3 regions of the Streptomyces sp. NPDC085946 genome follow, and region 3 is predicted to be linked to each of the others. Evidence: riboswitches for the same ligand, from Rfam matches in the RefSeq annotation. Region 3 holds a riboswitch; each other region holds the start of a gene.

Region 1 (9,360 bases), on a different contig from region 3:
GACGGCCATCCCGCCGTCGTCCCCGTCCGCGACTCCAAGAACCCCACCGGTCCGAAGCTCGTGTTCCGGGCCGCCGCCTGGGCCGCGTTCGTCGCGGACCTCAAGGACACGGCCGCCTGAGCTCCGGGCACCGGGCTCCGGGACTTCTTTCCGGGGAACGGGGGGTAGGTCTCGGCCCCATCCTCCTCCACCGCGACGTCCCGGCGGAGGGGGAGGCGCGCCGGTGACGGTCACGGCGCACACTGGATACCGCACGACCCGACAGCCCCGCCGACCGACCGGAACCCCACCACGATGAACCACGCCCAGCTCACCGCCCTCGGCCGAGCCCTGCGCCTGCTCGGCGAGCACGGCGAAGCCCTCGCCGCCGACACCCCGGACGCCAAGCTGCACGAGGTCAGGGCGGATCTGCGGCGGGCCCTGGACCTGCTGGAGGAGAGCGTCACGACGACCGCCCCCAGCACACGCTGCCCCGAGCACCCCACCGGTCCGGTCGACGAGAGCGCCCCCGACCTGTGCCTGCTGTGCGAGACCCGCCGGCGGGCGGCCCGCCGCGCCGAGTTCAACGGACCCGCCCCGCGCCCCCCGGCCACCGGCCCCGCCCCGTCCCGCTACGGCGTGCGCGGCGACCGCCCGCAGCCCCAGCAGCGCTGGCTGCCGGAGCTGTGGAACGGCCAGGCGTGGCAGCTGTGCGGCACCCCGCGCCGAGACCGCCGCGAGGCCGAGCTGTACGTCGCCGCCCAGCTCCGCGGGCCCCGGCCCGCCATGGCGTACCGGGTGGTGCACGAGTTCACCGACTACGAGGTGCTGCGCGTGTGGGGGACGCCCGTGCGGATCGACATCGAGCCGATGGGCAACCTGTAGGCGCCGCCCTACAGGAGCGGCAGCTCCGCGAAGTCGTACCCCTCCCACAGGCGGCGGGACGCCTCCTGCGGGTACGCCGTGACGACCGGTTCCGCGTCCAGCACCTGCACCAGCCGCCGCGCGGGGTCGTACGCCGGCCAGCCCGGGTCGCCGCCGCGCGCGAACGCCGTCCAGGACGCCCGCATGCGCCTCGACAGCGCTTCCGCCTCGGGTGAGGACTCGACGCCCGCGAACAGCAGGGCGCCCACGTCGGCCTGGTAGGTGCCGAAGAGCAGGGGCAGGTCCAGGGCGTGGCAGGCGCCGAAGACGCCGCCGTGGGAGGGGGCGGACCAGGTGAGCGCGTAGACGTGCGCGCGTCCGCCGCCCGCGCGCTGCGCGTCGGCCAGGCGGAGGGTGGGCATGGCGAACAGCCAGTCGGTCTGGACGCGCTCGTACAGCTCGCCCGGGGAGGCGTCGGGGAACGCCGCGCGGTAGGCCCGCGCCCCGTCCGGGCCGCCGGGGGCGTACAGGTCCAGGGCCGCCGCGGCCTGCTCGTCGGTGATCCCGCGGAGCCGGCCGGCCAGGGCGACGAACAGGCGGTACTCGTCGCGGTTGTGGCCGGTGAGCAGGTCGACGTCCCGGGCGGCGCCGGACGCCAGCGCCCGCCAGGGGGTGGTGGGCAGCACGTCGCCGTCGACGACGGGCGCGTACGGGGTGACCGTGGGGGCGACCTGGCCCCAGCGGTCCAGGTACTGGGGCATCTTCGCGCTGAGGGTCTGCCCGGCGGAGACCAGGCGGCGCGGGTCGACCGTGGACAGGTCCGCGACGGTCGGCCGCAGGCCGGCCTCGGCGGCGAGGGCGGTGCCGATGTCCCGGGCGAGGGCGTCGGAGAAGTAGGTGCCGGGGAGGCTCTGGGCGATCGCCCGGTGGAACAGTCCGGCCGCGCGCGGCATCGCCAGCAGCGCGGCGACCGAACCGGCGCCCGCCGACTCCCCGAAGACGGTGACCCGGTCCGGGTCGCCGCCGAACGCGGCGATGTTGTCCCGGACCCACTCCAGCGCGGCGACCTGGTCGAGCAGGCCCCGGTTGGCGGGCGCGCCGTCGACGTGCGCGAAGCCCTCCATCCCGACGCGGTAGTTGAAGCTGACGACGACCACGTCGCCGTCCCCGGCTATCAGGCGGGCGTCGTAACCGGGGCTGCCGGAGTGGCCGAGCTTGTAGGCGCCGCCGTAGATCCACACCATCACGGGACGCCGGGCGGCCGGATCGGGCTCGGGCGTCCACACGTTCACCGTCAGCCAGTCGTCGCCCTCCGCCCGGTCCGGCAGAGCGGCCCCGCCCGTCAGACCGGTGTCCTGCGGAGGCGGCGGCCCGAACGCGAACGCGTCCCGCACCCCGTCCCACCCCCGCACGGCCCGCGGCGCCCCGAACCGCCCCTGTCCGACCGGCGGTTCGGCGAACGGCATCCCCCGGAACACCACCAGCCGGTCCTCGACCCGCCCCCGCACCGCCCCGGCCCGCGTCCGCACGACGACTTCCCCGCTCACCGCAGTCTCCCCTCACACCAGGCCACGCCGTCCTCCAGAGATCACCAGGACCTTACGCGGCTTGCGGGGACGGGCAGTTGGGGCCCCGGGGATACGGCAGCCGGAGCGCGGGCCGGGGCGCGAGGAGCACCTCTCGGCCCGCCGCTCCGGACGGGTGGGCGGGCGAAGGTCAGGACAGCGACTTCAGCGCCGCCGGGTCATAGGCGGACAGCTCCCCGAACCGCCCGTCCAGCACCTTCTCCGCCCAGTGGGGGTCCTGCAGCAGCGCCCGCCCGACCGCGACCAGGTCGAACTCCTCCCGCTCCAGCCGGTCGAGCAGGTTGTCGAGGCTGCCCACCGCCGCCCCCTCCCCCTGGAACGCCTTGAGGAAGTCCCCGTCGAGCCCCACCGAGCCGACCGTGATCGCGGCCCGCCCCGTCAGCTTCTTCGTCCACCCGGCCAGATTGAGATCCGACCCGTCGAACTCCGGCACCCAGTACCGCCGCGTCGACGCGTGGAACGCGTCCACCCCGGCCGCCGCCAGCGGGGCGAGGATCGCCTCCAGCTCCTGCGGCGTCTCCGCGAGCCGCGCGTCGTACGCCTCCTGCTTCCACTGCGAGTACCGGAAGATCACCGGGAACTCCGCCGACACCCTCTCCCGCACCGCCGCGACGATCTCCGCCGCGAACTTCGTCCGGGCCACCGCGTCCCCGCCGTACGCGTCCGTACGCCGGTTGGTGCCCGCCCACAGGAACTGGTCGACGAGGTACCCGTGCGCCCCGTGGATCTCCACGCCGTCGAAGCCGATCCGCTCGGCGTCCGCGGCGGCCTGCGCGAACGCCCCGATCACCGCGTCCAGGTCCGCCTGCGTCATCGTCTTGCCGGCCCCCTCGGTGCCGTCCGGCCGCACCCCGGAGGGCCCGACCGCCGGCGCGTCCGGGAACGGCGGCTCACCCTGCTTGCGCACCATGCCGATGTGCCAGAGCTGCGGCACGATCCGGCCGCCCGCCGCGTGCACGGCCTCGGCGACCTTCGCCCACCCCGCCAGCTGCTCCTCGCCGTGGAAGCGCGGCACCCGGTCGCTCTGCCCGGCCGACTCGTGGCCGACGTACGTGCCCTCGGTGACGATCAGCCCGACCCCGGCCGCCGCGCGGCGGGCGTAGTACGACACCACGTCCTCGCCGGGCACGCCGCCCGGGGAGAACATCCGGGTCATGGGCGCCATGGCGATGCGGTTGCGGAGGGTCAGGCCGTTGATGGTGGCGGGCCGGGAGAGGATCTCGGCCGCCCGGGAGGCGGCGGACTCGGAGGCGGTGACAGTCACGTGGGGGCTCCTCGACGCTTGACCAGTCGGTATGTGCGCGTGCATTGATACTGCCCCTGCGTCAACTGCCGGGTCCCTGCCCGCATTCCGCCCGCCCGGTCCGCACCCGTGTGATCCCGGACACGCCCGAGGGCGGCACCCCCTGTCTCCAGGGAGTGCCGCCCTCGGTCTCGTGCTGCGGTGGACCGCCGATCCTCGGAAGGATCAGAAGTCCATGTCACCGCCCGGCATGCCGCCACCGGCGGGCGCGGCGGCCTTCTCCGGCTTGTCGGCGATGACGGCCTCGGTGGTGAGGAACAGCGCGGCGATGGAGGCGGCGTTCTGCAGGGCGGAACGGGTCACCTTCGCCGGGTCGATGATGCCCTCGGCGACCAGGTCGACGTACTCGCCGGTCGCGGCGTTCAGGCCGTGGCCCGGGGTCAGGTTGCGCACCTTCTCCACCACGACACCGCCCTCGAGGCCGGCGTTGACGGCGATCTGCTTCAGCGGGGCCTCCAGGGCCAGCTTCACAGCGGCGGCACCGGTGGCCTCGTCGCCCTCCAGCTCCAGCTTCTCGAAGACCTGGGAGGCCTGCAGCAGGGCCACGCCACCACCGGCGACGATGCCCTCCTCGACGGCGGCCTTCGCGTTGCGGACGGCGTCCTCGATGCGGTGCTTGCGCTCCTTGAGCTCGACCTCGGTGGCGGCACCGGCCTTGATGACGGCCACGCCGCCCGCGAGCTTCGCCAGGCGCTCCTGGAGCTTCTCGCGGTCGTAGTCGGAGTCGCTGTTCTCGATCTCGGCGCGGATCTGGTTCACGCGGCCCTGGACCTGGTCGGCGGAGCCGGCACCGTCGACGATGGTGGTCTCGTCCTTGGTGATGACCACCTTGCGGGCCTTGCCCAGCAGGTCGAGGGTGGCGTTCTCCAGCTTGAGGCCGACCTCCTCGGAGATGACCTCGCCGCCCGTGAGGATGGCGATGTCGCCGAGCATGGCCTTGCGGCGGTCGCCGAAGCCCGGGGCCTTGACGGCGACGGACTTGAAGGTGCCGCGGATCTTGTTGACGACCAGGGTCGACAGGGCCTCGCCCTCGACGTCCTCGGCGATGATCAGCAGCGGCTTGCCCGACTGCATGACCTTCTCCAGGAGCGGGAGCAGGTCCTTGACGTTGGAGACCTTGGAGTTCGCGATCAGGATGTACGGGTCGTCGAGGACGGCCTCCATACGCTCCATGTCGGTGGCGAAGTACGCCGAGATGTAGCCCTTGTCGAAGCGCATACCCTCGGTGAGCTCCAGCTCCAGACCGAAGGTCTGGGACTCCTCGACGGTGATGACGCCTTCCTTGCCGACCTTGTCCATGGCCTCGGCGATGAGCTCGCCGATCTGGGTGTCGGCGGCGGAGATGGAGGCCGTGGAGGCGATCTGCTCCTTGGTCTCGACGTCCTTCGCCTGCTCCAGCAGGGCGGCGGAGACGGCCTCGACGGCCTTCTCGATACCGCGCTTCAGGGCCATCGGGTTGGCGCCGGCGGCGACGTTGCGCAGGCCCTCGCGGACGAGCGCCTGGGCCAGGACGGTGGCGGTCGTCGTGCCGTCACCGGCGACGTCGTCCGTCTTCTTCGCTACTTCCTTGACCAGCTCGGCGCCGATCTTCTCGTACGGGTCCTCGAGCTCGATCTCCTTGGCGATGGAGACGCCGTCGTTGGTGATCGTGGGCGCGCCCCACTTCTTCTCGAGGACGACGTTGCGGCCCTTCGGGCCGAGCGTCACCTTCACGGCGTCCGCGAGCTGGTTCATGCCGCGCTCGAGGCCGCGCCGCGCCTCCTCGTCGAACGCGATGATCTTGGCCATGTGAAGTGGTCCCTCCAGGACTGGGGGTGATTCCTTCGGACCGCGCCCGCGCCCGCGACGGACGGCTCGCCGGCCTTGTGGTTCCTTGCCCCACCCGGCCCGCGGGCCTCACCGACCCGGTCCTTCGTTGTCACTCTCACCTTCAGAGTGCTAACGCCAATGATTAGCACTCGACCTAGGCGAGTGCAAGCGCCTCTCGGGCTTCGGGCGGGGCGCTCAGCCCCGGGCGAACAGCTCCCGGCCGCCCCGCGGGGGCGGCGCGACCGTCCCCGGGCAGGCCGAAGGGCCCGCGCCCCGGGAGGCACGGGCCCTTCAGAGAAGACCGGTCGCTTGCGGTTGCTCGCTGTCGCGCGTTCAGGCGGTGACGCGAACCATGTCGGCCTGCGGGCCCTTCTGGCCCTGCGAGATCTCGAACTCGACCCGCTGGCCCTCTTCCAGGGTGCGGTAACCGTCCATCTGGATCGCGCTGTAGTGGACGAAAACATCCGCACCACCGTCGACCGCGATGAAGCCGTACCCCTTCTCCGCGTTGAACCACTTGACGGTGCCCTGAGCCATGCCTAACTCCCCTATTACTGGCCCTTGCACAGATCCACACTTCGCGGATCCGGGTCAGACCTCACCCCCCACGACGGGGGCGTGCGCCGGAACGCGTCGACCGCGGCTGAATGTATCTGTCCAACTGCCGTCTGCAACAGGTCAATCGGACGAGAAATCTGGACGCGCCCGGTCCGGAATCTGGCGAGAATTCGCCATCATTCGGGGCAAGTCGGGCTGCACAAAGGGAACAAAAGCCGCAAAGGACGTGCACACTTTGGCTGCATCTCGTCGGACCTGCGGCAGGAATGCGGAGTTCACGATCAGGAGATCGGGATCGCGTTCCCCAACTGTACCGCGCTCAATCACATGGAATTGCCCCCTCCGCTTCTCTCACGGAGGGGGCAATTCGACGAACTCGGCGTCACCGGCATTACCAGAGGTAACGAACCGGCCGTGGAAACGGGCGATCAGCCGCCCGCGACCGCCGGGATGATGGACACGCCGGCACCGTCCGGGGTGGCGGTCTCCAGGCCCTGCTCGAAGCGCACGTCGTCGTCGTTGACGTACACGTTGACGAAGCGGCGCAGCTTGCCCTGGTCGTCCAGGACGCGGGCGGCGATCCCCGTGTGGTTCTTCTCCAGGTCGGCGATGACCTCGCCGAGGGTGGCGCCCTGCGCGCTGACCTCGGCCTGACCGCCGGTGTAGGTGCGCAGGATGGTGGGGATGCGGACGGTGACGCTCACTTTCGACCTCCGGTCGGTACGACGCCCCGGGGGCGCGGGGCAGGGGGGATCTGCGGCTGCCGCCGTGCGGGCGCGGCCGGCACGGGCGGCCCGCAGGCGGAGACGGCGGACGGGCCCGTCAGACGAGCCCCGCCTCGCGGAACGACTCCAGACTCGGCCGGATCGTCGCGGTGAGCCCCGTGCCCGCCACGGCGTCGAGCGTCTTGAGCCCGTCGCCGGTGTTGAGCACGACGGTGCTCTTCGTGGGGTCGAGGGCCCCGCTCTCGATCAGCTTGCGGGTCACCCCCACGGTCACCCCGCCGGCGGTCTCCGCGAAGATCCCCTCGGTCCGCGCCAGCAGCTTGATCGCGTCGACGACCTGCTCGTCGGTGACGTCCTCCACCGCCCCGCCGGTGCGGCGCGCGATGTCCAGGACGTACGGCCCGTCGGCCGGGTTGCCGATGGCCAGCGACTTGGCGATGGTGTTCGGCTTCTGCGGGCGGACCACGTCGTGCCCGGCCTTGAACGCCGTCGACACCGGCGAGCAGCCCTCGGCCTGCGCACCGAAGATCTTGTACGGCCGGTCCTCGACGAGCCCCAGCCGGATCAGCTCCTGGAGACCCTTGTCGATCTTCGTGAGCTGCGAGCCGGAGGCGATCGGCACCACGATCTGGTCCGGCAGCCGCCAGCCGAGCTGCTCGCAGATCTCGTACGCGAGGGTCTTGGACCCCTCCGCGTAGTACGGCCGCAGGTTGACGTTGACGAAGCCCCAGCCCTCGCCGGCCGGGTCGCCGATCAGCTCGGAGCAGAAGCGGTTCACGTCGTCGTAGTTGCCCTCGATGCCGACGAGCTCGCCGCCGTAGACGGCGGCCATGACGACCTTGCCCTGCTCCAGGTCGCGCGGGATGAACACGCAGGAGCGGAAGCCGGCGCGGGCGGCGGCGGCGCCGACGGCGCCGGCCAGGTTGCCGGTGGAGGAGCACGACAGGGTGGTGAAGCCGAAGGCGCGCGCCGCCTCCAGCGCCTGGGCGACCACGCGGTCCTTGAAGGAGTGCGTCGGGTTGCCGGAGTCGTCCTTCACGTACAGCCCGCCGGTGACGCCGAGTTCGCGGGCGAGGTTGTCGGCCCGGACGAGCTTGGTCCAGCCGGGGTTCAGGTTCGGCTTGTCCGCCACGTCCGCGGGGACGGGCAGCAGCGGCGCGTAGCGCCAGATGTTCGCGGGTCCCGCCTCGATCCGCTTGCGGAGCTCCTCGGCGTCGTGGCCGGAGAAGTCGTACGCGATCTCCAGCGGGCCGAAACACTCCTCGCACGCGAAGACCGGGCCGAGGGGCACCCGGTGACCGCACTCGCGGCAGGACAGCGCCGTGGCGGGGCCCAGGTCGACGGGGGCGGCGGATTCGGTGGTGCTTGCAACGGTCTGCACAGCCATGTGAGGCGAGGCCCTTTCTCCTCATCTTCCTCACGACGCATCTCGCCGTGAGACGGATTTGGCACCTTCCCTAGCCGGGAGCCTCGCCACGTCGACGTGACAAGACCGGCTGGAGGGTTGCCGGGGCTTCATCGGGCCGTGTCCCTCTGCCCCTCTGGATGAGCTGTATGTGGTTGTCAGCAGCGGTGGCCCCCGACATGCGATGGTCACCCGCGTTGTCCAAGACTGTAACCGACGGCCAGGACAGTTGAGATAGTCGTCCGAACCGCGAGATGGATCACACGGAGACCACGTGATCCGAACAGTGAGGAGCCGCAGACCGTGCTGGAAGAAGTCGAGCGCTGGCTGAGCACCCGCTCCTGGTCCGTGACCGATCGCCCGCTCCACCAGATCCTCGCCGCCAAGCGCGCCACCGGCCAGTCGGTCAGTGTCGTCCTGCCCGCCCTCAACGAGGAGGAGACGGTCGGCGACATCGTCGCCGTCATCCGCCACGACCTCGTGCAGCAGGTGCCGCTCGTCGACGAGGTCGTCGTGGTCGACTCCGGGTCGACGGACCGCACGTCGCAGGTGGCCGCCGCCGCGGGCGCGAGGGTGGTGCACCGCGACGCGATCCTGCCCCGCCTGCCCGCCGTGCCCGGCAAGGGCGAGGTGCTGTGGCGGTCCCTGCTGGTGACCCGGGGGGACGTCGTCTGCTTCGTGGACGCCGACCTGAAGGAGTTCTCCTCCGACTTCGTCGCCGGGATCGTGGGCCCGCTGCTCACCGACCCGGACGTCGACCTGGTGAAGGCCATGTACGACCGGCCGCTCGGCGGCGCGGCCGGGCAGGGCGGCCGGGTCACCGAGCTGATGGCCCGCCCGCTGCTGAACATGCACTGGCCGCAGCTGGCCGGCTTCGTGCAGCCGCTGGGCGGCGAGTACGCGGCCCGCCGCTCCCTGCTGGAGCAGCTGCCGTTCCCCGTCGGGTACGGCGTCGAGCTCGGCATGCTGGTGGACGCCCTGCACCTGGTCGGGCTGGACGCCCTCGCCCAGGTCGACGTGGGGGTGCGCAAGCACCGGCACCAGGACGGGCAGGCGCTGGGCCGGATGGCCGCCGCGATCTACCGCACCGCCCAGCTGCGGCTGGCCCGCGGGCACCTGATCCGGCCGTCG
Region 2 (9,360 bases), on a different contig from region 3:
TGATCACCGCCGCCGGGCCGGCGTCGGCGAGGCCCGCCGGCGAGGCCGCCGAGTGCGGGGTCCGCTCCGACGGCAGGCTGTGGTGCGGCAATCGCGCCGGTGCCAAGGGGTACGAGCACCGCTCGTACAGCTCGGCGGTGCGGGGACCGCTGAACACGTCGTTCAGCTGGTTCGCGTGCTGGGGCCCCGGTGACCACCACGCCGGCGGCAACAACGTCTGGTACTGGACGCAGCTCGACAACGGCCAGTGGGGCAACGTGCCGGCGGTGGACGTGCACACGCCGGTCGATCCGGCCCCGGGTCTGCGCCAGTGCTGAGCCGGCCACCGGGCTCATGAGCGGGGCCGCCACCCTTGCGGGGGAGGCGGCCCCGAGGTTCGCCCGCCGGGGGGAGGTGCTGATCATCCGGTCGGAGCAGACCGGCGGGTCCCGGGTTCGCTCGTTCGGCCGCCGCCTCGTCGGCGTGGTGCTTCTCCTCGCCCTCGATCGGGCCGGGCCGGGCCGGTTCGGGTGGTTCCGCGCAGCACGCCGAGGCAGTCCGCAGCACCTCGTTCGCCCGCTCGAGCCGGACGTTCTCCTCGCGCGGGGCGGCGAGCCCGGCGCGTTCGCCGGTGGTCAGCCGATCATCGCGCTCGCCGGCGTCCGCTCCGGCCCGGCGGATCCGGTTGCGCAGGCTTCGGGGTGCCCTTCCCGGAGGAACGCGAGGACGGCGGTGATCACGCACACGGCGATGGCGCCGACGACTGTCGTGAACGCCTCAGGAACGGGGACGCGGACGCCGGACCGGTCGGCCCGCGGCAGACCGCATGCCGCGTCGCCGCGGGAACACGCTTCCGGGCCGTGACAGGCCCGCCGCCGCGTCCTCCCCGTTCGCCCCGAGGGCCCGGTTCACGCCATTTCCGGGGAAACGCCGCTCGCGACAGTGTGAGGCACGCCACGATGGCGAGCGAACTCCCGTTCGTATCGGTCAGTTGGTCAACCGGTCAGAAGGAGCGCTCGTGACACACGCCGTACCTCCCTTACCCGTGGTCGTCGAGAATCCGGTCGTCAAGTTCTCCAGCGCCCCGCAGCGCCCGCCCCTGCGGCATCTGGGCAGGCCCTCCCTGCGCACCTCGGTCTCCGGTGCCCGGCGGCGCGCCCGCGGTGAGGCGCCCCGCGTCCTGCTCGTCGTCCCCTCGTACACGCGGGTCGTGGAACCCTCCCCCGAGCGCAGCAGCTTCCGGGCACTCGGCCTGGACACCTTCGAGGTCATGAAACGCGCAGGCACCCCGATCGGGCTTCTGCGCATCGCGGCCAACGCCCGCCTCGCCGGCTTCGACGTCCGCATCGTCGACTCGCCCTTCGCCGGCTGGGAGCAGGAACGCCGGCTCGTCGACCTCGGCGGCGGCAGCAGCCTGGTCCGCTACGGCCTCGACGACTCGCAACTGCGCGCCATCATCGAGGAGTTCGAGCCGGACGTCGTCGGCGTCCAGTGCATCTACACGGTCCAGTGGGGCAACGCGCGCGCCCTGGCCGATCTGGTCAAGGACATCGACCCGGCGATCGTGACGGTCACGGGCGGCGCCCATCCCAGCGGAGACTGGCAGTACGCCGTACCGGACTCCCCCTTCGACCACGTCGTCATCAACGAGGCCGACCAGACCTTCACCGCGCTGCTGCAGGCGCTGACCGAGGAGGGCGGCGACATCGACGCGGTGCCCGGCGTCGCCTACCGGCGGGCCGACCTCGCCGTGGTGCGGACCACCGCCAAGTCGCCGTACATGCGCATCCTGCCGAAGCGGCAGGGGCTGGACCAGCGGCTCGGCATGATGCCGCTGCCCGACTTCGGGATGCTGGACATGCGCCAGTACGAGCAGGCGTACCACTCGTCGGGGAAGCGGGTGCGCGACCACGGCTCCTGGGCGCAGATCTTCTCGACCATCGGCTGCAACGTGGGCTGCGACTTCTGCTACATCCCGATGGTGAACGGCCCCTGGCGGGCGCTCGGCACCGACTGGTTCGACCTGCACCTCGCCGAGATCACCAAGCAGGGTGTGACCGAGGTGCTCATCGAGGACGACCACCTGCTGCACGACCCGCTGTACGCGATGCGCGTCTTCGAACTGCTGCGCAAGCACGACCTGCCGTGGGTGGAGGAGGGCGGCCTGAGCCTGTTCAACCTCGTCCTGCTGCACCTGGGCGAGGAGTTCGCGAACGGCATGGACGACGCCGAGCGGCGCAACCCCAACTTCCGCAACGTCCTCTCCGCGATGCGTTCCGGACTGACCTGCCGCGACCTGATCAGGGCGATGGCCGACGGCGGCTGCTACAGCGTCTACCTCGCCGTGGAGAGCGCCAACGAGGACAGCCTCGAACAGTCCGGCAAGCCCCGTCTCAACGCCTTCCAGAAGGCCACCGGCGAGATCGTGGAGATGTTCACGGAGTACGGCATCCAGGTCACCGGCGGTTTCATGCTCGGCTTCGTCAACCCGCCCGAGCGGCCCGGGGGCGAACCGTACGTCGAGTCGCTGGAGCAGATCGAGAAGACCGTCGACTACGCGGTCACGCTCATGGGCCACGGGATGGCGTACGCCAACCCCTTCATCGTCACCCCGCTGCCGGGCACCAGGATGTGGGACTTCCAGAAGGACTACGTCGTGCGCCACTACGACAACGGCTGGTCGCACGAGAAGGCGACCATGGCGACGGACAGGTGGAGCGCGGAGGACATCGAGCGCATGCGGCTGGAGCTGCTGGTGCGCGCCAACGGCGCCGACAAGGTGACCGAAATGGTCCGCCGCGGGACCTGGCCCGTGGACGCCTGACGGGTCCGCGGCACGGTCGCGACCGGCTCAGCCCCGGCGGCGCGCCGCGCGCAGCGCGTCCGCCGAGGCGAGCATGGCACCACCGGTGATCAGCACGCAGGCCGCGGCGACGGGCCAGCTCGCGTCGGCCCGTCCCGCCGCGATCAGCAGGGCGGTGGACAGCAGCGGGGCGAAGTACGACAGGGTGCCCAGGAGCCGGATGTCGCCGTGCTTGGTGCCGTGGTCCCAGAGGTAGAACGCGCCGCCGACCGGCCCGAGGCCCAGCGCGAGCACCGCGAGCCACTGACCGCCGTCGGGCCGGACCGTGTCCTCGAACAGCAGATGGCAGACGGCCGCGAGCACCGCGGTGGCCAGGCAGAAGAACGCCACCATGTCCGTCGGGACCTTCGGATAGCGCCGGTTGGCCACCGAGTACGCCGACCACACCACCGCGCAGACGGCGGCTGCCCCGTACCCGAGCAGGTACTCCCCGCGGAACTGGACGCCCTGCCCGCCGGTGACCAGCAGGAAGGTGCCGCCGAGGCCGAGCACCGCGCCCGCCGCGTGCCACCAGCGCAGCCGTTCTCCCGGCAGCAGCGCGGAGAACACGACGATCAGCAGCGGCCACAGGTAGGCGATGAGGCCGGCGTCGACCGCGGGGGCGTTGCGCAGGGCCACGAAGTAGAAGAAGTGGTAGCCGAACAGGCCGCCGACGCCGAGCGCCCAGGCCCCGCGGGGCACCCCGCGGACGAGCGCCCCGCCGCCGCGCAGCGCCCGGGGCAGTCCGAGGACACCGCCCACCGCGAACGCCGTCGCGGTGAGCTGGAACGGCGGGATCCGCCCGGTCAGCGTGGTGAACAGCGCCAGCGACGCCCACAGCAGCACGGCCCCGGCGCCGATCGCGGTCGCCCTGAGCCGGCGCGCCGGACGCGTCGCGGCGTCGTGCTCCTCCCCCGGCGCCGCGGTGCCCGTCGGCACGTCCCGAGCGTCCACATGCCCTCCAACCCACCGCCGGCGTATGACGGTCCGTCAACCCGCGACCACACAGGGGCATCGTAGGGAGGCGCGTCGCGTGGACCCGCGCTTTCCGGTCAGCGCGCAGGACCGGCTCAGCGCGCGGAATCAACCGGGGAGGGACGGCGTCGCCCCGGCCGCCGGTCCTCGCCGGTGCCGGGCGGGCCGACCGCCCCGGGCAACGAGCCGACCGCCCCGGGCGACAGGCCGGAGGCAACCGCCGCCGTGTACACATGACTGACAAGAAGCTGTCACACACAGACCGGAATGGGAGTTCGGCCGGCACCGGTTCTCCCTCACATGACTGTTGGAGTAGCACTCGACGCGTCCGACGCGCCGAACCAGGTAGACGCCACGGTCCGTCTGGCCCGTGAGGCCGCGGCCGCCGGCCTGCGGTCGGCCTGGTTCGGCCAGACCTTCGGCGCGGACTCACCCCAGCTCGCGGCGATCGTCGGGCGCGAGGTGCCCGGACTGCAGGTGGGCACCTCCGCGATCCCCGTCTTCGGCCGCCACCCCCTGCTCGTCTCCAGCCAGGCCCAGACCGCCCAGGCCGCGACGCACGGCCGCTACCACCTCGGCCTGGCCCTGGGCACGAAACTCCTCACGGAGGCCGGCTTCGGCCTGCCCTTCGAACGCCCCGTCGCCCGCCTGCGTGAATTCCTCACCGCGCTGCGCCAGCTGACCGAGACCGGCACGGCCGACTTCCACGGCGAACTGCTCACCGCCGCCACCCCGCTCCCGGCGCGCGTACCGGGCGCCGAGAACGGCGTCCCTCTGCTGGTCGCCGCGATGGGGCCGCAGGCGCTGCGGGTCAGCGGTGAGCTGGCGGACGGGATCCTGCCCTACCTGGCGGGGCCGCGCGCCCTGGCCGAACACATCGTCCCCGCCCTGACCGCCGCGGCCGAGGCCGCCGGCCGCCCCTCGCCCCGGGTCGTGGCCCTCGTGCCGGGCGTGGTCACGGACGACGTGGAGTCGGTGCGGGCGAAGGCCACCGAGAGCCTCGCGTTCTACGAACAGATCCCGTCCTACGCGCGGGTCATCGAGCTCTCCGGCGCCAGACGGGCCGCCGACCTGGCCGTGATCGGCGACGAGAAGGCCGTCGAGGCCGAGCTGCGGCGTTACCGCGACGCCGGCGCCACCGAGGTCGTGTTCTCGAACACCCAGATCGCCGGAGAAGCGGACCGCCGACGCACCTGGGCGCTCCTCGGCGCCCTGGCCCGCTGAGCACGGCGGAGCCGGGCCGCCGGCCCGATGGACGACCTGCACCCCTGTGCGAGGCCGGGCCTCGCCTGACGAAGGAGAACGTATGACCACCGAGGCGACCGCGACGGACCTCCAGGCCTTCACCGAGGACTGGCTGAAGTGGTACCGCGCCCAGGAGGCCCGGATCGCCGACCCGCACGGGTTCCTGGCGATCACCGGCCTGCACTGGCTCGACGACCGGCCGCAGCGCTTCCCCGACGCGCCCGGTGCGTGGCACACCGGCCCCGACGGGATCGTCGTGACCCTCGACGAGGGGGAGGAACTCGTCGTCGACGGAACGCCGGTACGGGGCGAACACCGCTTCGGCGTCCTTCCCGAACGCGGCGGCGTCGACGCGGTCTGGGGAGACGCCGTCATCGAGGTCGCCAAGCGCGGCGGCAACGACATCGTGCGCCCCCGGCACCCGGACGCGCCGCTGCGCACGGCCTTCACCGGGACACCCGCCTACGCCCCCGACCCGCGCTGGGCCGTGACGGGCCGGTTCGTCCCCTTCGACGAGCCGCGGCCGACCACCGTGGGCGCCGCGGTCGAGGGCCTCGAGCACGTGTACGACGCGCCGGGCCGGATCGAGTTCGAGCTGGACGGGCGCCGGCTGTCCCTGACCGCGTTCCCCGGGCAGGGTGAGGGCCGGCTGATGGTGCTCTTCACCGACGCGACCTCCGGGGTCACCACCTACGCCGCCAACCGGGCCCTGACGCTCGGACCGCCCACCGCGGACGGCACGGTCGTGCTGGACTTCAACCGCGCCGCGAACCTGCCGTGCGCCTACACGGACCTGGCCACCTGCCCGCTGCCGCCGGCCGAGAACCGGCTGCCGGTGGCGATCGAGGCGGGCCAGAAGATCCCCCGCGAGCGCGGCGGGTCCTGAGCCGGGCCGCCGGCCGGCCGAAGGAACGGCGGCCGGCCGGCGGCGCGTGCCCCGCCCGGCCCGGTCCCGGGGAGCGCCTCCGGCCGGCGGCCCGGACGCCGGTGCACGGACGCGCCCGGAGGACGGCGGGATGGGCACCCACCCGGCGGCCGAGACGGCCCGGCGTCCCCAACAGGGCCTCCCCGGTGCGGCATTGACGTACGACAAGTTCGCTCCGTACGATCACGAACGGCATTGAGTGTCAGCGTCAAGCCCTGGCTGGCTGACCGGCAACCCTCCCGCGCGGTGGGGTGCTCCAGGTGAAAGCCCGGCGGGATCACCGACGATCCCCGCAAGCGCGTGGCCCCTCCGGCGGGGCCGGAGATGGGGAGGACCGGCATGCGTCGTCACCGTGATGACCTCAGTGCCTCCTTCGCCGTCGCCACGGTGTTCTCCCGGCTCGCGCGCAGGCGCCACATCGACCTGAAGCGCTCGACCAGCTGCCTCTGTCAGGCCTGACGGGTCCTTCCCCGCTGGTCGGCGTCCGGCACCGGTCGTCGCCGCACCGTCTCCGTCCGATCCCGCCCTCTGCCGGATCCCCCGTTTCCCCCGAGTCTTGTCCGCACAGCGCTCCCCCGCCACCGGCACCGCGCCGACCGGGACCGCACGCCCGTGCGCGCCCGCGCCTCGTACGGCACCCCCGTGCCCGGTGACCCGAGTAGGAGAACCCCTCCGTGACAACACTTCCGGTTTTCAGATCCCCCCGACGGGCGGCGCTGGCCGCCCTTCTCACCGCCGGTGTGCTGCTGACCGCCTGCGGATCCGGTTCCGACGGCTCCGGCAGCGGCAGCAGTGGCAGCGGAAAGCCGAAGTCCGGCGGCACTCTGACCTTCGCGGTGGGTTCGGACGCCGGCTGCGTGGATCCGCAGCAGGTCGGCAGCAACGACACCATCTACTCGGTGCGCCAGATCGTGGACTCCCTGACCGACCAGGACCCCAGAACCGGAAAGATCGTGCCGTGGCTGGCGAAGAGCTGGGACATCAGCTCCGACACGACTACGTTCACCTTCCACCTGAGGCCGGGGGTCACCTTCAGCGACGGCTCCGAGCTGACCGCGCAGGTGGTCAAGGACAACTTCGACGCGGTGCCGAAGCTCGGCGCCCTGGGGACCCTGGCCCAGGGCTACCTGAGCGGCGTCAGGAGCACCACCGTGGTCGACCCGCTCACCGTCAAGGTCACCTTCAAGGAGCCCAACGCCCAGTTCCTGCAAGCCACGTCGACACACTCGCTGGGGATCGAGTCGTCGGCGAGCGTGAGGAAGACCCCGCAGCAGAAGTGCAGCGACGGCGTGATCGGCTCCGGTCCCTTCGTGCTGAAGCAGTACGTGCAGAACCGGTCGATCACCCTGGCCAGGCGCACCGGCTACGCCTGGGGTTCCTCGCGGTGGACCAAGAAGGGCGAGGCGTACCTGGACGAGCTGGTGTTCAAGGTCGTACCGGAAGCGGGGGTGCGGGCCGGCAGTCTCCAGTCCGGCCAGGTGGACGCGATCAGCAGCGTCGGCAAGGCCGACGAGGCGACGCTGGAGGGCGGCCAGGCCGCCCTCCAGCGGCGGGCCAACCCGGGCGTGGTGTTCGGTCTCGGGCTCAACAACGCGCGGCCGGTCCTGAGGGACGCGCGGGTGCGCCGGGCGATCCTGCTCGCCGTCGACCGGCAGCAGATCGCCGACGCCGTGTTCCCCACCGGCACCCGGGCGGCGACCAGCGTCCTGGCCCACACCACGCCCGACTACACCAGCCTCGCCTCGGACCTGCCCTTCGACGCGGCCGGGGCGAGGTCCCTGCTGGACCGGGCCGGCTGGAAGACAGGCGGCGACGGCATCCGCGCCAAGGACGGCAAGAAGCTCACCCTGACCATCAACTGGGTCCCCAACGCGGCGACCAACCAGCCCGCGCTGGAGCTGATCCAGCAGCAGCTCAAGGCCGTCGGCATCGGAGTGACCCTCAAGCAGCTCCAGCTCACCCAGCTGACGCCGACCCTGCAGTCGGGCGACTACGACGCGGCCTGGGGGAACATCACCCGCGCCGACCCGGACATCCTGCGCAGCTCCTTCTCCACCGAGCTGGCCAACTTCTACCGCATCCCGGCGGGCGACCTGGACACGGCCCTGACCGCGCAGGCCGCGACCACGGACGCGGCCGAGCGCGAACGACTGGTCCACCGGGCGCAGCAGTCGATCGTGCGCAACGCCCACTACGTGCCGGTGGTGGAGCTCCAGACCCAGCTGGGCGTGGCGAAGAAGGTGCACGACCTGGACTTCGACGCCTCCAGCAGGCTCCAGCTGCACGACACCTGGATCGGCTGACGCATGCGCCGCTACGTCGTCACACGCCTGGCGCAGGCGGTCGGAGTGCTGTGGGCCGCCTACACGGTCTCGTTCCTGGTGCTGGTCTTCCTGCCGGGTGACCCGGTCACCGCGATGGCCGGTGCCGGAATGGACTCGGGGCAGATCGATCCGGAGCGGACAGCGGCCCTGCGGCACGAGTACGGCTTCGACAAGCCGGTACTGGTGCAGTACGCCGATCACCTCGGCCGGGCGGTGCGCGGGGACTTCGGCGACGCGGTCACCACCGGCCGGCCGGTCACCTCGACGCTGGCCGACGCGCTGCCGCAGACCCTCCGGCTGACCGGCGCGGCCCTGCTGCTCGCGGTGGTCCTCGGCGGCGGTCTCGCGGTACTGGCCACGTACACCTCCCGGCGGTGGCTGCGGCAGTTCCTGCTGTCGCTGCCCCCGCTGGGGGTGTCCGTCCCGACGTTCTGGGTGGGGCTGCTGCTCGTCGAGACGTTCTCCTTCCGGCTGCACTGGTTCCCGGCGTTCGGCGACGACGGACCGAAGGGGCTGGTGCTGCCGGCCCTGACGCTGGCGGTGCCGACCGGCGCGCAGGTCGCCCAGGTGCTCGCCAAGAGCCTGCTCACCGCGCTGGACCAGGCGTACGTGGAGACCGCCCGGGCCAAGGGCGCCGGGCGGTGGCGGGTCCATCTGCGGCACGCGCTGCGCAACGCGTCCCTGCCGGCGCTGACGGTGGTCGGCCTGCTGGTGGGGCAGCTGATCGCCGGTTCGGTGGTCGTCGAGACGGTGTTCTCCCGCGACGGTCTCGGCCGGGTGACCGCGGCGGCGGTCACGGCCCAGGACATTCCCGTGGTCCAGGGGGTGGTGGTGTTCGGGGCGCTGATCTTCGTGGCGACGAACCTGGTCGTCGACCTGGTCTATCCACTCCTCGACCCGCGGCTCGTGGCGGCCTCGGGCGGAAGGGCGGGCTTCGCATGAGCCAGAGCCTTGTCGACGACGTCGACGACCCGGCCGAGGCCGCCCTCGGCCTCGCCCGGCCGCTCGGCACGAGGACCGGCGCGGCCGGAACCGGTCCCGGAGCGGGGCGCCGGGTCGACGTACGGCGG
Region 3 (9,360 bases):
GTTCCTGGCGCTGATCGCCCTCTACCCGTTCCTCGAGTCGTGGGTCACCGGCGACAAGCGCGAGCACCACATCCTGGACCGTCCGCGCAACGCCCCGACCCGCACCGCGCTGGGCGTCGCCTGGATCACCGCGTACATGATCATGCTGATCGGTGGTGGCAACGACATCATCGCCACCCACTTCCACCTGTCGATCAACGCGGTCACCTGGTTCGTCCGGATCGGCTTCTTCGCCGGACCGGTCGTCGCCTTCGTCATCACCAAGCGGATCTGCCTCGGCCTCCAGCGCCGGGACAAGGACAAGGTGCTGCACGGCCGCGAGGCCGGCATCATCAAGCGCCTGCCGCACGGTGAGTTCATCGAGGTGCACGAGCCGCTCAGCCAGGAGCAGATGTACACGCTCACGGCACACGAGCAGTACAAGCCGGCCGAGATCGGCCCGGCGGTCGACGAGAACGGCGTCGAGCGCAAGGCCAAGGGCTCCGAGAAGCTGCGCGCCAAGCTCAGCAAGGCGTACTACGGCCCGGAGTCGCAGATCCCGAAGCCCACCGTCGAGGAGTACAGGGAGATCACGAGCGGCCACGGCCACCACTGATCGCTGCGTTCGCCACGCCACGGCCGAAGGGCCCCGTCCGATGTCCGGACGGGGCCCTTCGCCGTGCCCCGGGCTGGATAGGGTGGAAACCACCACCGAGGCGTACGACGACCAGGAGCGGCTGATGAGCGCTGTGACCCCCGCCGGAGGCGACCACGCGGCGGCCCGCACCTGGCCCGCCCTGCTGAACGGCCTGCTGGCCGGCCGGGACCTGTCCGCGGACGACACCGCCTGGGCGATGGACCTGATCATGCGCGGCGAGGCGACCGACGCGCAGATCGCCGGCTTCGCGGTGGCGCTGCGCGCCAAGGGCGAGACGGTCCAGGAGATCAACGGCCTCGTGCGGACGATGTACGAGCACGCCAACGTGATCGAGGTGCCGGGCGCCACGGTCGACATCGTCGGCACGGGCGGCGACGGCGCCAAGACCGTCAACATCTCCACCATGTCGGCGATCGTCGTCGCGGGGACGGGCGCCAAGGTCGTCAAGCACGGCAACCGGGCGGCGTCGTCGGCCTCGGGCGCCTCGGACGTCCTGGAGAAGCTCGGCGTCAACCTGGAACTGCCCGTGCGGCGGGTCGCCGAGGTCGCCGAGCAGGCCGGGATCACCTTCTGCTTCGCGGTGAAGTTCCACCCGTCGCTGCGTCACGTGGCCGCCGCCCGCGGCCAGCTGGGCATCCGCACGACCTTCAACGTGCTGGGTCCGCTGACCAACCCGGCGCGGGTCGGGGCGCAGGCGGTCGGCGTCGCGGACCCGCGCATGGCGCCGATCGTCGCGGGCGTCCTCGCCGAGCGCGGCAACTCCTCGCTGGTGTTCCGCGGTGACGACGGCCTCGACGAGCTGACCACCACCGCCACCTCCCGGGTGTGGGTCGTCCGCGACGGCAAGGTGACCGAGGAGACCTTCGACCCCCGGGACGTCGGCCTGGAACTGGTGCCGGTGGAGGCGCTGCGGGGCGCGGACGCGTCGTACAACGCCGAGGTCGCCCGCCGTCTGCTGGACGGCGAGAGCGGACCGGTCCGGGACGCGGTGCTGCTCAACTCCGCTGCGGCGCTGGTGGCCCTGCGGCCGGCGGACGCGCCGTTGGCCGAGCAGATCCGGGCCGGCATGGCGCAGGCCGCCGAGTCCATCGACTCCGGGGCGGCCAAGCGGACGCTGGAGCGCTGGGTGGCGGCCAGCAACGCCTGAACCGCACGCGGTGTGACGCAAGGCGCAGTCCAGGATCCGGACTGCGCCTTGCGCGCCGATGATCGTGTGGCAAGATGCTGAACAGGTCATGAGCGACAGCCATTCGGCCCCGGCCGGCTGTCCGGCAACCCTCCGTCCGTGGCGGGGTGCCCCGGGTGAGGACCAGGTCGTGGACAGCAGGGTCCACGGCAAGCGCGGACCCCTCGCGTCACCAGGGGTCCTGGTCGTTCGAGGGAGCCTTCCGTGAGCAAGCGAATGCGTTAGGGCCGCAGAGCCCCGCCTCCGCACGCCCTTTTCCTTCTTCTCCGCGCCGGAGCCGTGTGCGCTCGCGCGGTGATGCCACCTGCTCTGTCACGGGAGTTCCGCCATGTCCGTCTCCAGCGCTGCCGCCGACCGGTCCGTCCGCACCCCGCTGCCCGTTCTGGGCCGGGACGTCACCGTCCCCCTCGTCACCGGCGGCGAGGTCGCCTACGCCGCGCTCGACTACGCGGCCAGCGCCCCGGCCCTGCAGCGGGTCTGGGACGACGTGGCGGCGTACGCGCCCTACTACGGCAGCGTCCACCGGGGCGCCGGGTACCTCTCGCAGCTCTCGACCGACCTGTTCGAGAACGCCCGCGCCACGGTCGCCGGGTTCCTCGACTGCCGGGAGACCGACCAGGTGGTGTTCACCCGCTCGACCACCGACTCCCTCAACCTGCTCGCCGCCGCGCTGCCCGCCGGCTGCCAGGTCTTCGTCTTCGAGACCGAGCACCACGCCGCGCTGCTGCCCTGGCGGGACGCCCGGGTCACCTGCCTGGACGCCCCCGGCAGCCCCGACGAGGCCGTCGGGACGCTGGAGCGCGCCCTGGCCGACCGCGATCCCCACGGCCCGGCCCTGGTGTGCGTCACGGGCGCCTCCAACGTCACCGGCGAGCTGTGGCCCGTACGGGAACTGGCCGCCGCCGCGCACGCGCACGGTGCTCGGATCGTCCTGGACGCCGCCCAGCTGGCCCCGCACCACCCGGTGAGCGTCCGGGAGCTGGACGTCGACTGGATCGCTTTCTCCGGGCACAAGCTGTACGCCCCGTTCGGCTCCGGGGTCCTGGCCGGCCGCGCCGACTGGCTGCGGGAGGCCGAGCCGTACCTCGCGGGCGGCGGCGCCAGCCGCAAGGTCACCCGGCGCGCGGACGGGGGCGTGGACGTGGAGTGGCACGAGGGCGCCGCCCGCCACGAGGCCGGCTCGCCCAACGTCATCGGCGCCTACGCCGTCGCCTCCGCCTGCAAGGCGCTCACCGAGGCCGGCTGGGAGACGCTGGTCGCCCGGGAGCAGCACCTGATCCGCCGGGTGCGCGAGGGCCTGGCCGACGTGCCCGAGGTGCGGATCCTGTCGCTGTTCGGCGACGACGCCCCGCGCGTCGGCGTGATCTCCTTCGTCGTCGAGGGCTGGAACAGCTCCCACTTCGCCGCCGCCCTGTCCGCCGAGTACGGCATCGGCGTCCGCGACGGCCTCTTCTGCGCCCACCCCCTGGTGCGCCGGCTGCTCGGCAGCGACCCGCAGACGCAGGGCGAGTGCGGGGCCCCCGAGGCCGCGCCCGGCGAGAAGTCGCTGAACGCCGTCCGGGTCAGCTTCGGGGCGGGCACCCCCGACGAGCACGTCGACCGCTTCGTGCGCGCGGTGCGGGAGCTGGTGCGCGAGGGCGCGCGGTGGACCTACCGGACCGAGGACGGCCGCTGCGTCCCGGCGGTGTGATCCCCGCCGGGGGCGGCGTCCGGGAGGGGCGCGGGGAACGGCGCGGCCGGCCGCCGGCCGCGCGTCGGCCGCGTCCCGCGGGCGCCCGGCCGGCCCGCGTCAGGAGTCGAGCCCGATGGCGAACGCGGCCTCCAGGTCGTGCTGCGAGTACGTGCGGAACGCGACGTGCGTGTCCGTCGCCTCCACGCCCGGGATCTTGCTGATGCTGCCGGGGATGACCTCCGCGAGGTCCTCGTGCCGGCTGACCCGCACCATCGCGATGAGGTCGTAGGTCCCCGTGACGGAGAAGACCTCGCTGACGCTGTCCAGCGCGGCGATCTGCTCGGCGATCTCCGGAATGCGGTCCACGCTGGTCTTGATGAGGACGATCGCGGTGATCACGGCTGGTTCTCTCCCTCGGACGCCGGGGCCGGTGCGGCCCTCACTCTAGTCCCACGGCCGGACCGGGCCCACGCGAAGGCGAAGCCCAGCCCGAATCCCACCAGGTGGGCCAGGTAGGCCACGTCCGGCCCCCGGGACTCCCGTCCCGCCGCGAGCCACTGCAGGACCGCCCAGAACGGCAGCACGACCCACGCCGGGAAGCGCACGGGCAGGAAGAACAGGAACGGCAGGAGACTGGTCACCCGGGCCCGCGGGAACAGGAAGAGGAAGGCGCCGAGGACCGCCGAGATCGCCCCCGAGGCGCCGACCAGGGACTGCTCGGAGTCCGTGTTGGCCACCGCGTAGCCCAGCAGCGCCAGGTAGCCGCAGCCGACGTAGAACAGGGTGAACCGCAGCCGGCCCATGCGTTCCTCGGTCATCGCCCCGAAGACGTAGAGGAACAGCATGTTGCCGAGCAGGTGCACCCAGCTGCCGTGGACGAAGAGCGCCGTGGCGGGCGTGAGGGCCGCCGCGGGGGACGTGTCGAACAGGTCTGCGGGGATCACGCCCCAGCGGCGGAAGTAGGCGCGCTGCGCGGCGAGCAGGGCGTCTCCGGAGCCGTACGCGGGGTTGAGCCCCGAGGCCGGGGAGAGCACGAAGAGCAGGCAGCACAGGACGATCAGGGTGTACGTCACCGGTGCCGACGGACCCCGGACCCGCTCGCTCGCCCCGCCGGCCGACGCGCTCCACATGCTGATCATGACCACAGAGCATGACGTACCGGGACGCAAGCCGACAGATCGCCTCGCCGCCGTGGACGGGCGGGCGGCGAGGAGCCGCCAGGCCGTAGGGTTACGAGCCACACGCACCGGGGAGTCCGGCGCGTCACGGACACTAGAAGGAAGGCGAACAGTCACGATGACGGTTCCCCTGCCGACCGCCACGACGCGGTGGCGCTGCACCCTCTGCGGCAACCTCACCCGGTTCGACGTGACGCGCTCGTCGAAGGTCGTCGAGTACGTCCACCTCGATCTGGCCGGTGAGCCGCAGGTCGAGGAGCGCGAGGTGCTCAGTGAGACCATCGAGTCCGTGCGCTGCCGCTGGTGCAACGCCGTGGACCAGGTGGAACTCGTGGACAGGCCGGGCGCCGGCTCCTGACGGAACCGGCCCCGCACAGGCATTGGGGTGTGACGGATGGTGGAGAGCGCAGGCGGGGGGCCGGGCGACGGCGCCGCTGAGGTGCTCGACCGTCCGCTGCCCGACGGCGTGCGGCGCCGGGTCGTGCAGATCGTCTCGGACGGCTTCGGCGCGCTGACGGTCGCCGAGCTGCCCGCGCAGCTGCGGCAGTACGCCCGCTTCGCCCCGAACCGGCGGGCCAAGTTCGCCGGCAACGCCATGGCCGCGGCGCTGGAGACCGACGCGCTGTTCCGGCAGCGCATCGGGGAGAAGCTCAGAGCGGCCCAGCCGGAACTGGCCGGCGCCCTCGACTCCGGCTCCCCGCCCCCGGCCGCGGACCCGCTCGACGTGGCGGCCGCGGCCTACGTTCTGCGCCCGGCCGGCTGGGTGAAGCTGGTGGCGGCGGCGGGCGAGGAGGCACAGCGCGCGGACGCCGAGCGCGCCGACGAGGAGAGCCGGGCGGAGCTGGAGCGGCTGCGCGCCGAGCTCGCCCGGGCCCGGGAGCACACCAGGGCCGAGACCGAGCGGCTGCGCGGCGAGCTGGAAGCGGCCCGCAAGGAGTCCGAGGCGCTGCACCGCAAGCTGCGCGCGGCCCTCAGCGACGTCAAGCGCGGTGAGGCCGCCCTGCGCAAGGCGCACGCCGAGACGGAGGCCGTGCGCGCCGAGGGGCAGGCCCAGGTGTCCGCCGCCGAGAGCGAGACCCGGCGGCTCAAGGCGCGGCTCGGTGAGAGCGAGACCGCCCTGGAGGCCGCCCGGCGGGCCGCCCGCGAGGGGCGCAGCGTCGAGGACATGCGGGTGCGGCTGCTGCTGGACACCGTCCTGGAGGCGGCGCAGGGGCTGCGCCGGGAGCTCGCGCTGCCGCCGGTGTCGGTGCGGCCCGCGGAGACCGTGGACGCCGTCGAGCCGGGCCGGATGAGCCCGAAGGACATCGCCGCCCGCGCGCTGTCCGAGGACGACCCGGCGGTCCTGGACCAGTTGCTGGCGCTGCCGCAGGCCCATCTGGTCGTGGACGGCTACAACGTGACCAAGACCGGCTATCCGCAGATGCCGCTGGAGAAGCAGCGGCTGCGGCTGCTCGGCCAGCTCGCCCAGCTCGCCGCGCAGAGCGGCGCCGAGGTGACGTGCGTCTTCGACGGGGCCGAGCTGGCCGCGCCGGTGCTGCTGGCGCCGCCGCGCGGGGTGCGGGTGCTGTTCTCCAAGCCGGGGGTCACCGCCGACGAGCTGATCCGCCAGCTGGTGCGCGCCGAACCGGCCGGCCGGCCGGTCATCGTCGCCTCCACCGACCGCGAGGTCGCCGACGGGGTGGCCCGCGCGGGTGCCCGCCCGGTGCCGTCGGCGGCGCTGCTCAGGCGGCTCTCACGAGGCTGAGCCCGGCGTGTGCCGGTACGTCCGTGCCGCAACGTACGGGCCGCTTGCCCGAATTGGGGCGGTGTCGGCGCGACGTAGCGTCAAGTGCGTATGACAGCTGGTGAGTTTCGTGTAAACAATGAGCCTTGCGGGGGATATTTTGCAGCTGAGGATTTGATCTGATCACGCGCAGGTCACTAGGGTCTGCCTCCGAACCTCCGCTCGGGTGTTCGCTCGCAAGGGGTGAGTGACGGCGGAGGGCACCGCCCACCGGCGTGTCGGTAGGCGGCTGGAGGAAGAAGGAGCTCGCCTTCGTGGCGTCCCACCGTCGTCCCAAGCAGCCGAGCCGCGCACGTGTGACCGTGCTGACCACCGCTGCGGCCGCTGCTGTCGCCCTGAGTTCGCAGGCCGCCAACGCCGCTCCGAGCGAGAAGCCGAGCAAGGACGAGGTCAAGGCCAAGGTCGACAAGCTCTACGAAGAGGCGGAGCAGGCCACCGAGAAGTACAACGGGGCCAAGGAGAAGCAGGAGAAGCTCCAGAAGGAGATCTCCACCATCCAGGACAACGTCGCCCGCGGCCAGGAGGAGCTCAACGAGCTCCGCGACGGCATCGGCCTGGCGGCCGCCGCCCAGTACCGCACCGGCAGCATCGACTCCTCCGTCCAGCTCTTCCTCTCGTCCGACCCCGACGACTACCTGGACAAGGCCTCCACCCTCGACCAGCTGAGCAGCCAGCAGGTCGAGGCGCTGAAGGAGATCCAGGAGAAGCAGCGCGAACTCGCCCAGGAGCGCGCCGAGGCCTCCGACAAGCTCAAGGACCTCGCCTCCACCCGCGAGGAACTCGGCAAGAAGAAGAAGGAAGTCCAGAACAAGCTCGCCGCCGCGCAGAAGCTGCTCAACAGCCTCTCCGCGCAGGAGAAGGCGGCGCTCGCCGCCGAGCAGGACCGCGCCAGCCGCACCAGCGAGCGCGAGGCCCTCACCGCCGACGTCCCGACCGGCTCGGGCCGGGCCGCCGCGGCCTTCGCCGCCGCCCAGAGCAAGCTCGGCACCCCGTACGTCTACGGCGCCACCGGCCCGTCCTCCTTCGACTGCTCGGGCCTGACCTCCTGGGCCTACGCCCAGGCCGGCGTCGGCATCCCGCGCACCTCCGAGGCGCAGTCGGGCTACGGCACGAAGATCTACTCGGTGAGCGACCTGAAGGTCGGCGACCTGGTCTTCTTCTTCAACGACCTGCACCACGTGGGCCTGTACGCGGGCAACGGTCAGATCATCCACGCCCCGCGCACCGGCACGGTCGTGCGGTACGAGTCGATGAACACCATCGGCGGCCCCTTCATGTGGGGCGTCCGCGTCTGAGTCCTCCTCCGGACCTTCCCGCACGCCGGGACGCCGTGTCCGCCGTTCGGGCGAATCACGGCACCGGGCCCTGATGCCACGCCCCGCCGATGACCTGCGTCAGCGGCGGGGCGTCACCGTGCGTGCGCACGGCGGTCGTTGGTCGGCACCCCGCCGCGGGGTTACTGTCTGCCGCGTTTCCAGTCCGCCAGCGGAAGGAGAGCGGCTTCCCGTGGGGTTCCATCGCCGCCGTGCATCGTCCGGGTTCGACCGGGGCGCCAGCGTCGCGGTCGGCTTCCTGTCCCTCGCGGCCGCCGTCCTGGCCGCCGCACCGGCGGTCGTGGCCGCGCCGCACGACGACACCCGCGCCGAGGTGGACCGCCTCTACGCGGAGGCCGAGAAGGCGACGGAGGCCTACAACAAGGCCGACGAGCGCGCCGACGCGCTGCGCGGGAAGGTCGGCTCCGCGCAGGACCGGATCGCCCGCCAGCAGGAGCGCATCAACACCATGCGGGAGAAGCTCGGTTCGCTCGCCGGGGCCCAGTACCGCGCGGGCGGCATCGACCCGTCCCTGGCCCTGCTGTTCTCCGAGGACCCGGACGACTACCTCGACAAGGCCGCCACCCTCGACCGGATCACCGTCCACCAGGCCGGCGAGCTGAGGGAGTTGCAGTCGGCGATGCGCGACCTGGCGCAGGAACGGGCGGAGGCGTCCCGCGTCCTGCGCGCGCTGGAGAGGAGCCGCACGGCGGTCGCCGCCCACAAGAAGACCGTGGAGCGCAAACTCGCCGAGGCGCGGCGGCTGCTCAACTCCCTTCCGGACGGCGAGCGCGCCGCCCACGACCGCGCCGCCCGCTCCGGCCGGTCCGCCGTGCCCGCTCCCGGGGACGCCGCCCCGGCCTCCGGCCGCGCGGGAGCCGCCGTCGCCGCGGTCCGCTCCGCGCTCGGCAGGCCGTACGTGTGGGGCGCCAACGGGCCCGGCGGATTCGACTGTTCGGGGCTGATGCAGTGGTCGTACGCGCAGGCGGGGGTGGCCCTGCCGCGCACCTCGCAGGCCCAGCGGTACGCCGGCCGGCAGGTCCCGCTGTCCGCGGCGCAACCCGGGGACCTGGTGATCTACCGCTCCGACGCGAGCCATGTCGGGATGTACGTGGGCAACGGCCAGGTGATCCACGCGCCCTACCCCGGCGCGCCCGTGCGCTACGACCCGGTCGGGATGATGCCGGTCTCGTCGGTCACAAGAGTCTGACGCGCCCGTACGATCGGCAGGTGGCTGGTCGAGGGCGGGTGCCGGGTTCCGGAGTCGTGGTGTCCGGGGTCGTGGTGCTCTGTCTGCTGCTCGCCTCGCTCGTCGGGTGCGGCGGGCGGTCCGCCGACGCGGCCGCGGTGGACGTGCAGCGCACCCTGGACCGGCGGGCGCGGGCCGTGCTCGACGGCGACCGGGCGGCGTTCGCGCGCACCGGCGCGCCGGGCTGGTTCGGCAACCTGGGCGCGGTGCCGCTCGCGGACTGGTCGTACCGCCTGACCGCCCTGCACCGCCGCGGCGACCGGGCCACCGCCGACGCCGAACTGCGCTACCGCGTCGAGGGGTACGACAGGGCCCCGGTCACCGTCGGCCGGGTCCTGGCAC

Evidence for each region. Region 3 has a riboswitch for S-adenosylmethionine ahead of ACIF8T_RS03665 (aminotransferase class V-fold PLP-dependent enzyme). Riboswitches for the same ligand answer to the same signal wherever they lie in the genome.
Region 1: another riboswitch for S-adenosylmethionine. It lies ahead of thrC (threonine synthase); the one in region 3 lies ahead of ACIF8T_RS03665 (aminotransferase class V-fold PLP-dependent enzyme).
Region 2: another riboswitch for S-adenosylmethionine. It lies ahead of ACIF8T_RS32365 (ABC transporter substrate-binding protein); the one in region 3 lies ahead of ACIF8T_RS03665 (aminotransferase class V-fold PLP-dependent enzyme).

What each region holds. Positions count from the first base shown of each region.
Region 1 is NZ_JBITSF010000005.1:84,499-93,858, reverse strand. Features, by position in the region: gene ACIF8T_RS12670 (DUF397 domain-containing protein) at 1-120, shown strand, start outside; gene ACIF8T_RS12665 (hypothetical protein) at 295-864, shown strand; gene ACIF8T_RS12660 (carboxylesterase/lipase family protein) at 873-2,390, opposite strand; gene ACIF8T_RS12655 (NADH:flavin oxidoreductase) at 2,560-3,693, opposite strand; gene groL (chaperonin GroEL) at 3,898-5,520, opposite strand; gene ACIF8T_RS12645 (cold-shock protein) at 5,875-6,078, opposite strand; gene ACIF8T_RS12640 (MoaD/ThiS family protein) at 6,528-6,803, opposite strand; gene thrC (threonine synthase) at 6,922-8,211, opposite strand; SAM riboswitch class I at 8,230-8,376, opposite strand; gene ACIF8T_RS12630 (glucosyl-3-phosphoglycerate synthase) at 8,533-9,360, shown strand, end outside.
Region 2 is NZ_JBITSF010000022.1:75,313-84,672, forward strand. Features, by position in the region: gene ACIF8T_RS32340 (hypothetical protein) at 1-317, shown strand, start outside; gene ACIF8T_RS32345 (B12-binding domain-containing radical SAM protein) at 998-2,803, shown strand; gene ACIF8T_RS32350 (DMT family transporter) at 2,831-3,760, opposite strand; gene ACIF8T_RS32355 (LLM class F420-dependent oxidoreductase) at 4,097-5,020, shown strand; gene ACIF8T_RS32360 (DUF1684 domain-containing protein) at 5,103-5,927, shown strand; SAM riboswitch class IV at 6,158-6,271, shown strand; gene ACIF8T_RS32365 (ABC transporter substrate-binding protein) at 6,641-8,269, shown strand; gene ACIF8T_RS32370 (ABC transporter permease) at 8,273-9,232, shown strand; gene ACIF8T_RS32375 (ABC transporter permease) at 9,229-9,360, shown strand, end outside.
Region 3 is NZ_JBITSF010000001.1:822,327-831,686, forward strand. Features, by position in the region: gene ACIF8T_RS03655 (cytochrome bc complex cytochrome b subunit) at 1-595, shown strand, start outside; gene trpD (anthranilate phosphoribosyltransferase) at 720-1,784, shown strand; SAM riboswitch class IV at 1,869-1,985, shown strand; gene ACIF8T_RS03665 (aminotransferase class V-fold PLP-dependent enzyme) at 2,152-3,513, shown strand; gene ACIF8T_RS03670 (Lrp/AsnC family transcriptional regulator) at 3,613-3,894, opposite strand; gene ACIF8T_RS03675 (rhomboid family intramembrane serine protease) at 3,891-4,634, opposite strand; gene ACIF8T_RS03680 (hypothetical protein) at 4,792-5,031, shown strand; gene ACIF8T_RS03685 (NYN domain-containing protein) at 5,068-6,417, shown strand; gene ACIF8T_RS03690 (NlpC/P60 family protein) at 6,711-7,751, shown strand; gene ACIF8T_RS03695 (NlpC/P60 family protein) at 7,963-8,979, shown strand; gene ACIF8T_RS03700 (hypothetical protein) at 9,000-9,360, shown strand, end outside.